3 regions of the Paenibacillus sp. GCM10027628 genome follow, and region 1 is predicted to be linked to each of the others. Evidence: predicted binding sites of a transcription regulator. Region 1 holds the regulator's gene; each other region holds the start of a gene.
What was found. The regulator LexA, encoded in region 1, represses DNA repair genes until DNA is damaged. The targets are predictions, from matches to a motif close to CGAACATATGTTCG.

Region 1 (4,669 bases):
CTATCATATCGGCGCCAGCCGCGAAATAAGCTTCATGGATTTTCTGAATGACATCCGGTCTGGTCACGCAAAGAATCTCGTTACATCCGTCGAGGTCATCCCCCCCGAAATCAGCAGCGGTAAGATTCTCCTGTTGAATCATCGTTCCCATCGCGCCGTCGAGGATCATAATTTTTTTCTTTAGCTGCTCTTGAATTGGTGGTTTACTCATAGCCAGACTCCCTTTCAACTTGGCGTGAAACATTCATCTTATAAAAAGAATCGACAATTTTTTGTTAAGCTTTAGTGTAACAGAATACCGCTACTATGAAAAGAATTTGAATTATCAATATTTCCTATGGGTTATCTCGGATTATCTTATCCGAATCCATCGACAGACTGCCCTATTTCCTCTATAATACAATTATATTTGTTAAGAAAGAGGGATGTACATGGCTCAAATACGAATCCGCAACACGAATGAGCGCATTGAAGGCGAAGAACAAGTTAAAGCCTTTTTGGATAGTCAAGAAGTGGTATATGAACACTGGGATCCAAACAAGCTTCCTGAAGCTCTTCGCGAGAAATTCACGCTGAGCGATGAAGAAAAAGCGCAAATTTTGAGCACTTACGACGCAGAAATTCGCGATCTCGCTGCTAGACGCGGTTATGAGATCTGGGACGTTATCTCCCTTTCTGATGCGACGCCCAACATTGAAGAACTGCTGAAAAAATTCGAACAGGTTCACACACATACCGAAGATGAGATTCGCGCGATTGTTGCGGGCAAAGGAATCTTCATTATCAAATCCGAAGAACTCGGATACTATGACGTTGAGCTTGAACCCGGCGATGTGATCTCAGTTCCTGAGAACACCAACCATTTCTTCACACTGATGGATAACCGTCAAATTGTTGCTGTTCGCCTCTTTATCGAAAAAGACGGTTGGATCGCTTATAATGTCGAAGACCCTTCTTTTATTAAGGCCTAATTTTTCTACCTAAATGGAAAGCCCAACGGATCTCAGGATAGCTCCTGGTCCGTTGGGCTTTTTGCTGTGTTTATTTAAAGACTCGCAATGATGGGCAGAATTTCTTGAAGCCGGGAAACTTCATAAGAAGGTGCGATTTCGTCACCTTGAGGAAAGCCGTGATGATTAATCCATATATTACGCATACCGACGCGACCGGAACCAAGAATATCCGTTGTCAGTTTGTCTCCAATCATGATGCCTTCGTGAGCTTCAATACCTAGTAACCCCATCGCATGTTGAAATATCGATGTCGCCGGTTTCCCCTCACCAAATTCACCGGAAATAACAATGTGATCAAAGTACGTCTGAATCTCAGGTACACCGGCTAACTTTTCCTTCTGCAGATCCGGGGATCCATTCGTTAAGAGCAAAAGCTTATAGTTGCTTTTCAGCGTGTCCAGTACTCGAAACGTCTCTTCATAGACGAGAGGGCGTCGACGACGTTCAGCCGGAAACAACTCTCCAAGTTTGTTGCCAAGTTCGCGATCTTCAATGCCTAGCGCTTGAAGTCCCCGCGTCCATGACGCTGTACGATATCCAGGCGCGAGCTTTTCCAGTTTGCGAAAGTTCACATTCTCTCCCTGTGTGAAATTCGCCCATAGTCCTTCAAACGGGTTGATACCAATCATCTTCGTAAATGGAAACGTTTCGTACGACTCGTACAAAGCGCGGGCTTCTTGACGGACAGCCGCCTCCAAGGCTTCCGGGTGCACATTCACATGCTTGGCAGCTTCCGAGCAAGTAGCCTCGAACGCTTCCTTCACACTGCGGTCGTCCCATAAGAGCGTATCGTCCAAATCAAATAGTACGGCTTTCAATGTCATCATTCTCTTCCCCTTTGATTGCTGTTTCTATTGTAACTCCCTATTGCTCTTCATCGGTGAACTTGATGGAATCAAGTTGAACTTTAAGAGAGCTTCGGAATGCTTGGATATACTTTTTTCTCAACTCGTTGCGCTCCTCAATTTCCTCGTCCGTTAAGCCAACGGCTTTCGCTTTACGGGCAAGCTCATTGATCCGTTCTATATTCTGATCCATGTTGTCGCTCATGATCGTCCTCCCTGGCAAAATTCAGTATGACTACTACTTTGCCATCCGGATTAAGGATTGTCAAGGAGGCAAAACAAAGAGACACGGGAGCTATCCCGAGTCTCAAGAAGAAGTGTATGAATATAACAACCAGAGGCTATTCCTAATTAAGGCAACAATAGAATTTGACCCTCTTGGAGAGAAGCCGTTCCAAGATGATTAAGAGTATACATACGATCAATGTAAGAACGAATGTTCTCCCCCTTGTTCATATGAGAGGAAGCAATCTTCCAAAGCGTATCCCCGCGTTGAACAACAACCTTCTCATGAGTAATTACCTTCACAGAAGCACCAGCTTTCAAAGGAGCAGATGACTCCCCATCGCCCGCATAAGCTTGAACGATAGCGCCAAAGGAGAACACAGTGCCTAGAATTACAACTAATAGAATGAAGTTTAACAGCTTCTTCGCTAATTTAGACTGAATCCGCTTGGATGTATGAAGCGATCTATGAAGTGGTTGTGTATTGTTCGTATGAGAATATGCAATGTACATGAAAAATCATCCCCCAAACATTTGTTCTGGTATCAGAATAACACGAACACATGTTTGAGTCAATACTTTTCTCGAACTTATGTTTGTACGAACTCCGGTTCTATGTTATACTTTGGGTAATGATTCCCATAATTGGAGTGATAACTATTGAGTAAAATCTCGCAACGACAACAGGCTATATTGGAATTCATTAAGAATGAAGTGAAAGATAAGGGCTATCCGCCTTCCGTTAGAGAAATCGGAGAGGCTGTCGGACTCGCTTCCAGTTCAACGGTGCACGGACATTTGGAACGTCTGGAGAAAAAAGGATTAATCCGTCGCGATCCAACCAAGCCCCGTGCGATTGAAATATTGGGCCTGGATGGCAGCGAAAGCAATTTTGCTCATTCGGTTGCACGAGTTCCATTAGTCGGAAAAGTAACCGCAGGTGTTCCTATTACGGCAACGGAGAATATCGAAGACTATTTCCCTCTTCCATCTCATCTCGTTGGAGATAACAACGTATTTATGCTTAGCGTCATGGGCGATAGTATGATTGAAGCAGGCATCCATAACGGCGATTATGTTATCGTGAAGCAGCAACAAACGGCGAATAACGGCGACATCGTCGTCGCGATGACTGAAGATGATGAAGCGACCGTGAAGCGTTTTTACAAGGAACGCGATCACATTCGTCTTCAGCCGGAGAACTCTGCATTGCAGCCTATCCTGCTTAAACATGTTACCATTCTTGGACGTGTTATCGGTTTGTTCCGCGATATGTAGTCAGCACTTTTCCCTACAAGTAATTGTATATGTGCAACAAAAGACCGTAGGCCAGAGCCTACGGTCTTTTGTATTTCTTTGTTAAAATTGCAGAGCCCAGTTCCCTTTCCGGAATACTGCTTCAACCGTTCCGTCATGAAGAACACCGTCAATATCCAGATCAGCCGAACCCATCATGAAATCAACATGGATCAGCGAGGTATTTCCTCCGCGTTCGCTCAACTCTTCTTTGGAAAGCTTTGCTCCGTTCGTAAGATTAATCGGGTAACAGCTGCCAAGAGCAAGATGGCAAGAAGCATTCTCATCAATCCCTGTATTATAAAAAATACGATTCATATTAGAAATAGGCGATTCAAACGGCACGAGCGCAACTTCACCCAAATAACGGCTTCCTTCATCCATCTTCATCAAACTATCCAGATGCTCATAGCCAACTTCTGCCGTATATTCAACGACTTGTCCATTTTCAAACCTGAACGAAAACTTATCAACGATCGCTCCGTTTACATTGAGCGGCTTCGTACTCGTAACTGTTCCGTTCACGCCTGTTCTTTTTGGCATCGTATACACTTCTTCGGTCGGCATATTCGCTACGAAGTGAACTTCCTTCTCATTCCCCTTGTCTCCGCCGAGCCAGATGTGGCCTTCCGGCAGCTCGACGCGAAGATTGGTTCCAGGAGCACGGTACTGGAGGGCGGCATACTTTTTATCATTGAGCACTTGACGCATCTTCCGGAGTTGTTTGAGATGCTCACGCCAGGCGTCAACCGGATTTTCCTCATAGACCCGATTCATCCGAAAAATCGCATCCCACATGGCCTCTATACGCCGCTCTTCGGGAAGATCGGCAAACACCTTCGCCGCCCAAGCTTGTGTCGGAGCCTTAATCAAACACCAACTGAACTTACTGGTACGAACATACTGCTGATAAGTTGCCCGCGCCGTTGACGCCGCTTTGGAAGCTCTAGCCACCAGTTCGGCATCAATGCCTTTATACAGATCCGGATCCGGCACTTTAATGTGCAGTAAAGCTCCGCCGTTCTCAACGAAACGTTCCAGCATGCTCGAATACCACTCTGGATAATAGTCGATCGCCTCATCGCTTGCGATTTCGAACCGACTTCGAGTGATGATGTCATCCTGCCAATGCACTTGTACGAACTTGGCTCCCGCTTCATATGCTTTCTTCACAATAAGACGCGTTAATTCCAATGATTCCATCGGCGATTCAATCAACAAATCTTGCCCTTTTTGAAGATTGACTCCAATCCGAATGACAAGTTCTGCGTATTTTTCTAAATTGCCATA
Region 2 (4,669 bases), on a different contig from region 1:
TCCACCAATTACGGGACGGATCTGTACGATGGTTTTATGCTGCCTACGCTGCTTAACAAAGTTAGTGAAGTGCCGGGCATCGAATGGGTGCGTCTGCATTATGCATACCCTGGTTTCTTCAGCGATGAACTGATTGCCACGATGGCAGCGAATCCGAAGATTTGCAAATATATTGATATGCCTCTGCAGCATAGCGAAGATTCTATTCTTAAGCGCATGCGCAGACCTGGTCGCCAGAAGGATACGCGTGAGCTGGTGCGTAAAATTCGTGCAGCCATTCCAGACGTTGCGCTTCGTACTTCTTTGATCGTAGGTTTCCCGGGCGAGACTGAAGAAGATTTCGAGAATTTGAAACAATTTGTTCGCGAAATGGAGTTTGACCGCCTCGGTGTGTTCGCTTACTCGAAAGAAGACGATACGCCAGCTGCTCGTCTGCCTGATCAAGTTCCAGATGATGTGAAGGAATATCGCGCGAATACGCTGATGGAAATTCAGCGAGAAATCTCGAACAAGCGCGGTGGACGTCGCATTGGGCAAGAAATCGATGTGCTAATTGAAAGATATGATGGTAGAAGCGATGTTTATATTGGGCGTTCTCAATTCGATGCGCCTGAGATTGACGGTGAGGTGTTCGTATCGAACGCTCGCTTAAACATTGGTGAACTGGCAAAAGTACGCATTACCCACTCTTACGAGTTTGACTTGTCCGGGGAGGTTATTGCATGAACCTAGCCAATCGCATCACGGTAGCGAGGATATTGCTTGTGCCGATCATCATGTTCTTCTTGTTGATACAAGTGAAGTTTCCTCACATCCGGATCGAAGAGTTCAGCATTACTTATAATCAAATTATTGCTGCATTAATTTTTATTATTGCAGCAAGTACTGACAGCTTGGATGGGTATATTGCAAGAAAGCGTAAGCTGGTGACAAATCTGGGCAAGCTGCTTGATCCTTTGGCGGATAAGCTGCTTGTTACAGCTGTGCTCGTTTCGCTCGTTGAAATGGGCAAGGTCGATGCATGGATCGTTATTGTGATCATCAGCAGAGAGTGGGCGGTTACGGGTCTTCGCCAGATAGCTTTATTGGAAGGAACTGTTATGGCGGCCAGCAAATGGGGAAAGGCAAAGACAGCTGCACAGATTACTGCTATCATCGCGCTGCTTATCAATAATTTTCCGTTCACATTTGTGGGTTTTCCCTTTGATGTTATCGCAAGTTGGGTAGCGGCCATCATTACCCTGTATTCAGGTATCGAGTATTTCGTAAAAAACAAGCATGTCATAGATTTTTCGGAAAAGTCGCAATAGGGAAACCTATTGTTTTTTCCCATTTTGACGATAAATCGAAAACGCTTAGGAGGGTAATCCATGAAAGCGGAGATTGTGGCGGTAGGGACTGAACTTTTATTAGGTCAAATTGTGAATACGAACGCACAGTTCCTTTCACGCGAATGTGCAGCGCTAGGCATCGATATTTTCTATCAGACGGTCGTTGGCGATAATGAGCAGCGGTTGATGGATGCGTTTAAACTGGCGTCTTCACGCGCTGACGTCGTAATCTGCACAGGAGGGCTGGGTCCGACTCAGGACGATTTGACGAAGGATGTGCTTGCTGCATTTACCGGGCGGAACCTCGTTCTACACGAGCCATCCATGAAGTCGATTACGGAATTGTTCAGCACCCGGGGCATTCACATGGTCGAGAGCAACAGAAGGCAGGCACTTATGCTCGAAGGCAGTGATCCTTTACATAATGAAACGGGGCTTGCCGTAGGCATTGCTTATACGCATGAAGGCACGCATTTCATTCTTTTGCCAGGACCGCCAAAAGAGATGAAACCGATGTTTACAAAATATGCGTCAACATGGCTGCGCGGCGTGATGACGGATGAAGTGCCGCTGTACTCCAAAATGCTGAAATTCGCAGGTATCGGTGAATCCAATTTGGAGCATCAATTGCTTGATCTCATTGAAGCTCAAACAGATCCGACGATCGCGCCTTACGCCAAAGAAGGCGAGGTTACCATTCGATTAACGACCAGGGCGAAATCAGCTGCCGAAGGAGAGCGCAACCTTCAAGCAACGGAACAGGAGATCAGACGACGTGTCGGGGATCATTTGTATGCAGTTGAGGATGTGCCTATTGAAACGGTCGTTCTGCAAATGCTAGGGGAGAAAGGGCATAGGCTTGCTGTAGCTGAAAGCTGTACTGGCGGTCTTCTAAGTGATTTGATTACGACTGTGCCTGGTAGCTCTCAATCGTTTCTTGGCGGTATCATATGTTATTCTAACGTATTAAAAAATAAGCTGCTAAACGTTCCTATAGAAGTGCTAGAAGGCGAAGGAGCTCCAGGAGCAGTTAGCGCTGAATCAGCTGCGATATTAGCTCAGCAACTGCTAGCGACAACTACTAGTGACTTTGGTATCTCGGTAACGGGCGTTGCCGGTCCTAGCCCATCTGAAGGCAAGCCTGTTGGCCTTGTCTACGTTGGTCTGGCCCAGAAGGGCACCGAGCCAAAAGTGGTCACTTTGCAGCTCTCAGGCACTCGTGAGACGATTAAGCACAGGGCTGCAAAAGCAGCGCTCTATCATTTCTGGAAATTGTTGAAAGAATGCTAGAAATAGCTTATAATAAAAGTATCTGTTAACGGAAGAACCGTAGCAAAGCGATAACTTTGTTGCGGTTTTTTGTTTGTCTGCTAAAAAATCGAATGTATGTTCGAAAAAATGCTTGGCAAACACTCCAAAACAAGTTATCATATACCTATAATGATAAAAGGAAGTGAGTGTTTTGACAGATCGTCGCGCCGCACTTGAAATGGCACTGCGTCAAATCGAAAAACAATTCGGAAAAGGCTCCATCATGAAGCTTGGAGAATCCACACATATGCAAGTTGAAACGATTCCCAGCGGATCGCTTGCTCTTGATATTGCACTGGGTATCGGTGGATATCCGCGCGGAAGAATTATTGAAGTGTACGGACCTGAATCTTCCGGTAAAACAACTGTAGCTTTACATGCAATCGCAGAAGTACAAAAGGTTGGCGGACAAGCCGCATTTATCGATGCGGAGCACGCATTGGATCCTTCATATGCAAGCAAACTCGGTATTAACATAGATGAACTCTTGCTTTCTCAACCGGATACCGGTGAGCAAGCACTTGAAATTGCGGAAGCGCTCGTCCGCAGCGGTGCAGTCGACATTATCGTCATTGACTCCGTAGCTGCACTCGTGCCGAAGGCGGAGATCGAAGGCGAGATGGGTGACTCTCACGTAGGTCTTCAAGCTCGTTTGATGTCCCAGGCACTCCGCAAACTCTCTGGTGCCATCAACAAATCCAAAGTTATTGCGATTTTCATTAACCAATTGCGTGAGAAAGTTGGCGTTATGTTCGGTAACCCAGAGACTACGCCAGGTGGCCGCGCACTGAAGTTCTACTCTTCCGTTCGTTTGGACGTACGTCGTGTAGAAACGATTAAGCAAGGTAATGACATGGTGGGTAACCGCACAAGAATTAAAGTCGTTAAGAATAAAGTAGCTCCTCCATTTAAGCAAGCGGAGATTGATATCATGTACGGGGAAGGGATTTCCCGCGAAGGTAGTATCATTGATATCGCGACTGAGATGGATATTGTCAACAAAAGCGGAGCTTGGTACTCGTTCGAAGGCGAGAGACTGGGTCAGGGCCGTGAAAATGCGAAACAATTCTTGAAAGAAAACAAGGGCATTGCGGATACGATTGAGTTGAAAATCCGTGATAACAGTAATTTGATTAAAGTGACGGGCCCGAATACCGATGATGATGAGGAAGATGAAGCAGCACTTGCTTTTGAATAAGTTCTTGAAATAAGATGGCAGCACCTTAAACCTCGGGTTAAGGTGCTTTCGTTTTTTAGAGGAGTTGTTTCCATTTGAGCGATGAAGAGCAGCAGCTATCGATCATCACACTGGTCGAGAAGCAAAAGCGCGGTAGACACCGCTATAACATTTTTCTTAATGATGAGTACGCTTTTTCCGTACATGAAGATATTATGATTAAGCATCGGTTACTTAAGGGAGAGATGATAGACCCTGAGCAGATGGCGGTAATACTAAGGGACGAGGAACGGAATAACGCTTACACGAAAGCTTTACGAATGATCGGAAGAAGGCAGCACTCCTCCAGCGAAGTAAAGCGAAAGCTGAAAGAGCATGGCTTCGAGCCACCGATCATTCAATGGACTTGTGATACATTAGAACAGCAGAAGTATATCAACGATGAGGAATTTGCAAAAATGTGGACGGAGCACCGCATCTATTCGCAGCGCAAAGGCCGCAATTTAGTTCGCCAAGAGCTGCAGCAAAAGGGAATCCATAAAGAGCTAGTACAGGGAGCCATGCAAACCATCGATCCAGATGAGGAGCTACAGGGTGCGTTGAAGGTCGCACGTACTAAATGGAAGCAAACCTCAGGAGAAACGATTGATAAGAAACGTAAAACGGCGGCATTTTTAATGAGAAGGGGCTATACAGGCTCTGTTGTAAGTAAAGTATTGAAAGAGCTGAACGAGGGATCTGACGATGAAGAGGTTGAACTGTTTGAGGATTCTTACGATTATTAATGTGGTTAAATAAATGAGAATGTTGATTAATGACATTAATTATCATCTCACTATTCTTCCATCTC
Region 3 (4,669 bases), on a different contig from region 1:
AAAGAGCAGCTGCCGATTGAACGGCGTCTGCTCTTTTTTGTATTTTTAGGTGAATCTCCAAAGGGCATTCGGAATCGTATCGTAACCAGACGACCCGAGAGCCTGTGCTGTTGGAATTCCAAGGTCAATAATGGCTCCATTAATTTTCGTTGTATCACTCGGATATCCACAGAGGGTCCCCCGTGTCTCACCCTTATGCTGGACGTTAAATGGAATGTTCCCAGTCTGCCAATACGGATCTTCTGAACAACTATGGTATGGAACAAATGGCCCTACATCATAGCGCTGCGCTGTGACAGATTTTCCGGTTCCAGGATTATACACCACGACACTTGTACCGCAAGGAAGAACAGATGAGTATGCCGGTAAAGCTACGTAATATGTTGGTGGCGTATTTCCGCAATAGTCGCCTGTATGACCATCGAATGTCGTTGCATCCCCTTGGAACCATACACCTACACTCACACTCGACGTGTTTCCATAAGAATCGCGAACCGTTATTTTTCGCCCGCTTCCGTTACCCAAAACGGATGAAATCGTCAAGCTACCTGAGGTACCGGAACCGTTGCTTAAATAGACAGAACCGAGTGTATACGCTGTATCGCTTGATGCCGAGTTTGCGTAAATTGTGACGGAACCATTATACGAAGTATCTGGAATGCCACTGGTTAGTGCTGTTACACTAATGGTAAATGCTTTACGTGCAATTACGCTTCCTGAATAATAACCTTCAATTGATACCGCATGCGGTGCCCCGATGGCTAATGTTGTCATTAGAAAAGCACTCCTTAAAATTATTGTATTTTAGAACAAAAGGGATACATCATAGTTGTCGGCCTATCCCTGCCCGACAAGTTGTTTTGTTCATATATTAAAAGTGATATTTGACCAATAAAAAAACAACCGTGATTAATTAAATTTTTTCCTAATCGAGTGTAAGTTGCTTATCCATGTGGAATGACTTCTGAATAAACATAAAAAAGACCGACCTCTTAGCTAAAGATAAGAGGTCGGTTGTTTTGTTTTCTTTATAATGAACTTTTGTTTTGAAACGGACTGATTAGACTTATTCGTTTAAGAGGATTTACATAGACAAATGCGCAAGGTAGAAGGGCAGTTATCACTGTAAGACCAAACGATGGGGGCTTACGTGGCAATCTATTTTCCACATACTTTCATCTGTTCATGGTCATTCTTGCAATAAAAGCTTTCGTCTTCAACTCCCGTCAATCCACAATCTACTGACTTTGAATATCTAGTCATACAATCAGCCTCCAATGATTTCAGCCATGTCGCATAATACTGCGCTACTTTATCATAAAATTCTTGATCTCTTGGATCACATTGTAGAAGGCAGCCCGCTAATCTGCAGAGTTCCTTCCGTAGTGCTAATATACGAGTCATATAGGACTCATTACTTGTCATGTAGAAAGCTCCTTTCAGTCTTTTTTTCTTTAAAGTGAAAGAACTGCAAAAATAAACAACCTAGATGGAATGATTTAATCTAAACACTTTAGAAATCCACTTTAACATTTATCGCGACGAAACATAATATTTTCCAAATTAAGTATGCTTTGTGGTATAATATATATGCGACAGGAACGCACGATCTCTTTTTTAGAGATCATTTTTTCATGAAAAAACTAACAAACATTCGTTCCTTCAGTTGTCTTCAATCCTCCTGATGTGTTGAAATTCAAAACAATTCTTGAGAATTCATTGCCACTTTTTTTTAAAAAAAATTATACGAACATTAGTTTCTGTGGTTGTTTTTTAACTAATAAATTTCACTTTAATAATAGAGAAAGAGTTAGAATTGGAGTGATAAATAGAATGATTTCAACGGCACAATTAGAAAAATTTGAGGAGTATCGTTTAAAGAACTCCATCCTATTTTCGAATCCGTTAATACGAAAGTTTTTTGAGAATGAAGATAATATTGTGTTGATTCTCAAAACACTTGATGGAGATTCTGATAGCCAAAATGAATTAGAAATTACCTTCCGTAAATATTTCTTTCGAATTCGCTTTGTCAAATTCCTTGTTTCTACCATTAAATTTGTTGCTATTGATCAAATGCGCATTCATCAAAAAAGAGATAAACGAGACCAACTTATTTTTGATCGTCCTGTATCCGAAAATGGCGAGTCTACTACACTTGGAGAGCTGTTAGTCCATAGTCAAATTGTAAAAGATCCAGAAATATGTGTGTCGGATCCACTCCAATTTCAATCTTCATTTACTAATGAAAATTTAGCCAATGCATTTGCTATGCTCTCACAGAAACAACAGATGATAACTACCCTCTGTTATGCATTGTGCTATCAAGATAACGAAATTTCAAAAATACTTGGTGTCTCTCCCCAAGCTGTTTGCAAGACCAGGAACCTAGCCTTACAAAAATTAAGGCTTGCTATGCCAGAAAGGAGGTGATCAATTTGGATAGTACCAACTTATTAACTGCGATCAGCCAAGTCGGTTTCCCTATTGTCCTCACTGGTTATTTACTCATGCGATTTGAAAGAAAATTAGAAATTTTAACAGATACCATTAATAAATTAACTGAAGTTATTATTCAAAATAGCGGGGGCAGCCATGGAAAATGAATTGTTCGATTTAGTTTTAAAGGCTCAAAATGGCGATAGTAAAGCTCTCGATTTAATTATCACATCTGTTTCGCCGACTATTCAAAGTGTTCGAAAACAAATTAAGTATGATCGAAGAGATGATTTAGAGCAAAATCTAATTGAGGCCTTGATAAAGAAAATTCTGAGTTACGATTTAAAACAAACTCCCGATTTCTCTTCATTTTGCCGCCAGATTTCAAATGGTGGTGACGAGTATGAATCGCTTGTTCACTTACTTCAGCAAAAGGAATCCGAAAGACCTCATAGCACTGGCTAAGGAACTGAAAAGCATAAATGCAAATCCGAATATGGACTGAGAGCTTCGCTTGGGGAAAGTCCTAAGCAATATTGAAGTTGCGCAAGAGATTTTGTCCGTCCCGCGCAAACGAAGTGTCTAATCCTCACGATACCACAAGTAACCTTTTGGCCCTGCCAAGAGGTTTTTTTGCATCCTATCATAGGTAATAGCGTTTTTGCTAGGATATATATTTACAATTTATCCCATATCAGCAATTGTTGCCGGCCCTGATCGGCAGCCTCATTACGCTAACTGGCAGATTTACTCAAAAAACTGGCATGAAAGAACGGCTAATTAAACGGAGACCACTGAAAAACCACGAATAGACCGATTAAAGCCATTTACAGGCTGAACAAGGTCTTTTTGTATCGCATCAAACAGTCAGAGAACTTTTTCAGTGGCCTCATTAAACGGGCGCATTTTTTTGCGTTTCCGATGTTACAAATCAGGGCCTTACATTGTTATATGTGCAAACGTAAAGGAGCTGAGGAAAGATGAACGACTTGACATGTATAATTATCGGAGGCGGCTATGCAGGGCTACAAGCGCTCAAACAAATACAGGCAACGACACGGGGCATGGCGAACGGACAGCCGATTCGGTTTGTTCTGATCGATAAGCAGCCCGGTCACTTGCGCAAATTGAGAATGTTCCGTCCGACCGCGGTCGAGGAAGAGATTGTGATTCCATGGAATAACTTGGTTTTAAAGGGATTCGAATTCGTGCAAGGTACGGTTACGTCCGTGGATAGCGGGGAAAAACGGATTCTATATACGGATGTGCAAGGAAATAATGCCTGCATGCATTTCGACCTTTTAGTCGTGGCGGTCGGCAGCATCGTTCGGCGACCGGATCTCGATCAGGGAGGCATCGCCTTGACCGACCCACAAGCCGCGGCAAACATCCGGGAACACTGGCGTGTCAACCTGCGGAAGGCTGCCGACGAGACGAATCCTGAGGAACGAAAGAGACTGATGACCATCATGGTTGCGGGAGCAGGCATCAGCGGCATTGAGACGTCCGCCGAGCTGGCGCTCGCCATTCAGAAGGAAGCAGCGGCGCTGGGGCTGAATCCGTCCGATGCCTCCGTCTATTTGCTGAATGCACAGGAAAGACTGCTCCCGGAAGTGTCGAAGAAATTTAGACGGAGGTTGGATCAGCAGCTCATCGAATGTGGAGTAACAGTGCTTCACAATCGTAGGGCGTTACGAGAGGAAGCAGGAGCGGTGACGCTCAGGGGCGGCGATTGTCTGGCGGCCTCCCTATGTATATGGACACTCGGCTTGATACCCAATCCGGGACTGCGGGGTTTGGGCTTGCCGCTTACTCCTGATGGGAAGGTACTGGTGGATGAATGTTATCGCGTCCAAGGGATGTCGAACGTTTACAGCATTGGGGACTGTGCGGGAATCGTCGATCCGAGAGACGGCAGAGCAACTCAGATGACGTGCTTTGAAGCTGGGGAGCAGGGGTTACGACTGGGGAAAATCGTGATGGCAGATTTGGAGGGCCGTCCGGCTCCAAGTCATCATTCAGCCAAGTCGAATATGGATGCTTTCACCATCGCATTGGGGCAAAAAGGAGTGTTCTGGATACGTACATGGGGACTCGATATGGTAATGTCAGGAAAGATTCCCGGGAGAATCAAGAAGCTGGTAGAGGATGCCGCCAGTATGCTTAGATAGAAAATGAAAGGAGGGACAGCGATTGGAAGAACTTTACGATCAATATAAATCGCTGCTGT

Region 2: recA (recombinase RecA) is a predicted target of LexA. The motif match lies at 2,711-2,724, and genes of this name have one in related genera.
Region 3: ACFQZT_RS15120 (sigma-70 RNA polymerase sigma factor region 4 domain-containing protein) is a predicted target of LexA. The motif match lies at 1,644-1,657, and genes of this name have one in related genera.

What each region holds. Positions count from the first base shown of each region.
Region 1 is NZ_JBHTHA010000085.1:58,794-63,462, reverse strand. It holds gene metH (methionine synthase) at 1-211, opposite strand, end outside; gene ACFQZT_RS33765 (1,2-dihydroxy-3-keto-5-methylthiopentene dioxygenase) at 432-971, shown strand; gene ACFQZT_RS33760 (HAD family hydrolase) at 1,046-1,837, opposite strand; gene ACFQZT_RS33755 (DUF896 domain-containing protein) at 1,878-2,063, opposite strand; gene ACFQZT_RS33750 (LysM peptidoglycan-binding domain-containing protein) at 2,210-2,596, opposite strand; gene lexA (transcriptional repressor LexA) at 2,744-3,361, shown strand; gene ACFQZT_RS33740 (aminopeptidase) at 3,443-4,669, opposite strand, start outside.
Region 2 is NZ_JBHTHA010000049.1:25,851-30,519, reverse strand. It holds gene rimO (30S ribosomal protein S12 methylthiotransferase RimO) at 1-726, shown strand, start outside; gene pgsA (CDP-diacylglycerol--glycerol-3-phosphate 3-phosphatidyltransferase) at 723-1,310, shown strand; gene ACFQZT_RS29970 (competence/damage-inducible protein A) at 1,371-2,621, shown strand; gene recA (recombinase RecA) at 2,794-3,840, shown strand; gene ACFQZT_RS29960 (regulatory protein RecX) at 3,915-4,604, shown strand.
Region 3 is NZ_JBHTHA010000015.1:74,066-78,734, forward strand. It holds gene ACFQZT_RS15115 (RlpA-like double-psi beta-barrel domain-containing protein) at 46-774, opposite strand; gene ACFQZT_RS15120 (sigma-70 RNA polymerase sigma factor region 4 domain-containing protein) at 1,834-2,433, shown strand; gene ACFQZT_RS15125 (YvrJ family protein) at 2,430-2,606, shown strand; gene ACFQZT_RS15130 (helix-turn-helix domain-containing protein) at 2,596-2,904, shown strand; gene ACFQZT_RS15135 (NAD(P)/FAD-dependent oxidoreductase) at 3,420-4,610, shown strand; gene sigJ (RNA polymerase sigma factor SigJ) at 4,633-4,669, shown strand, end outside.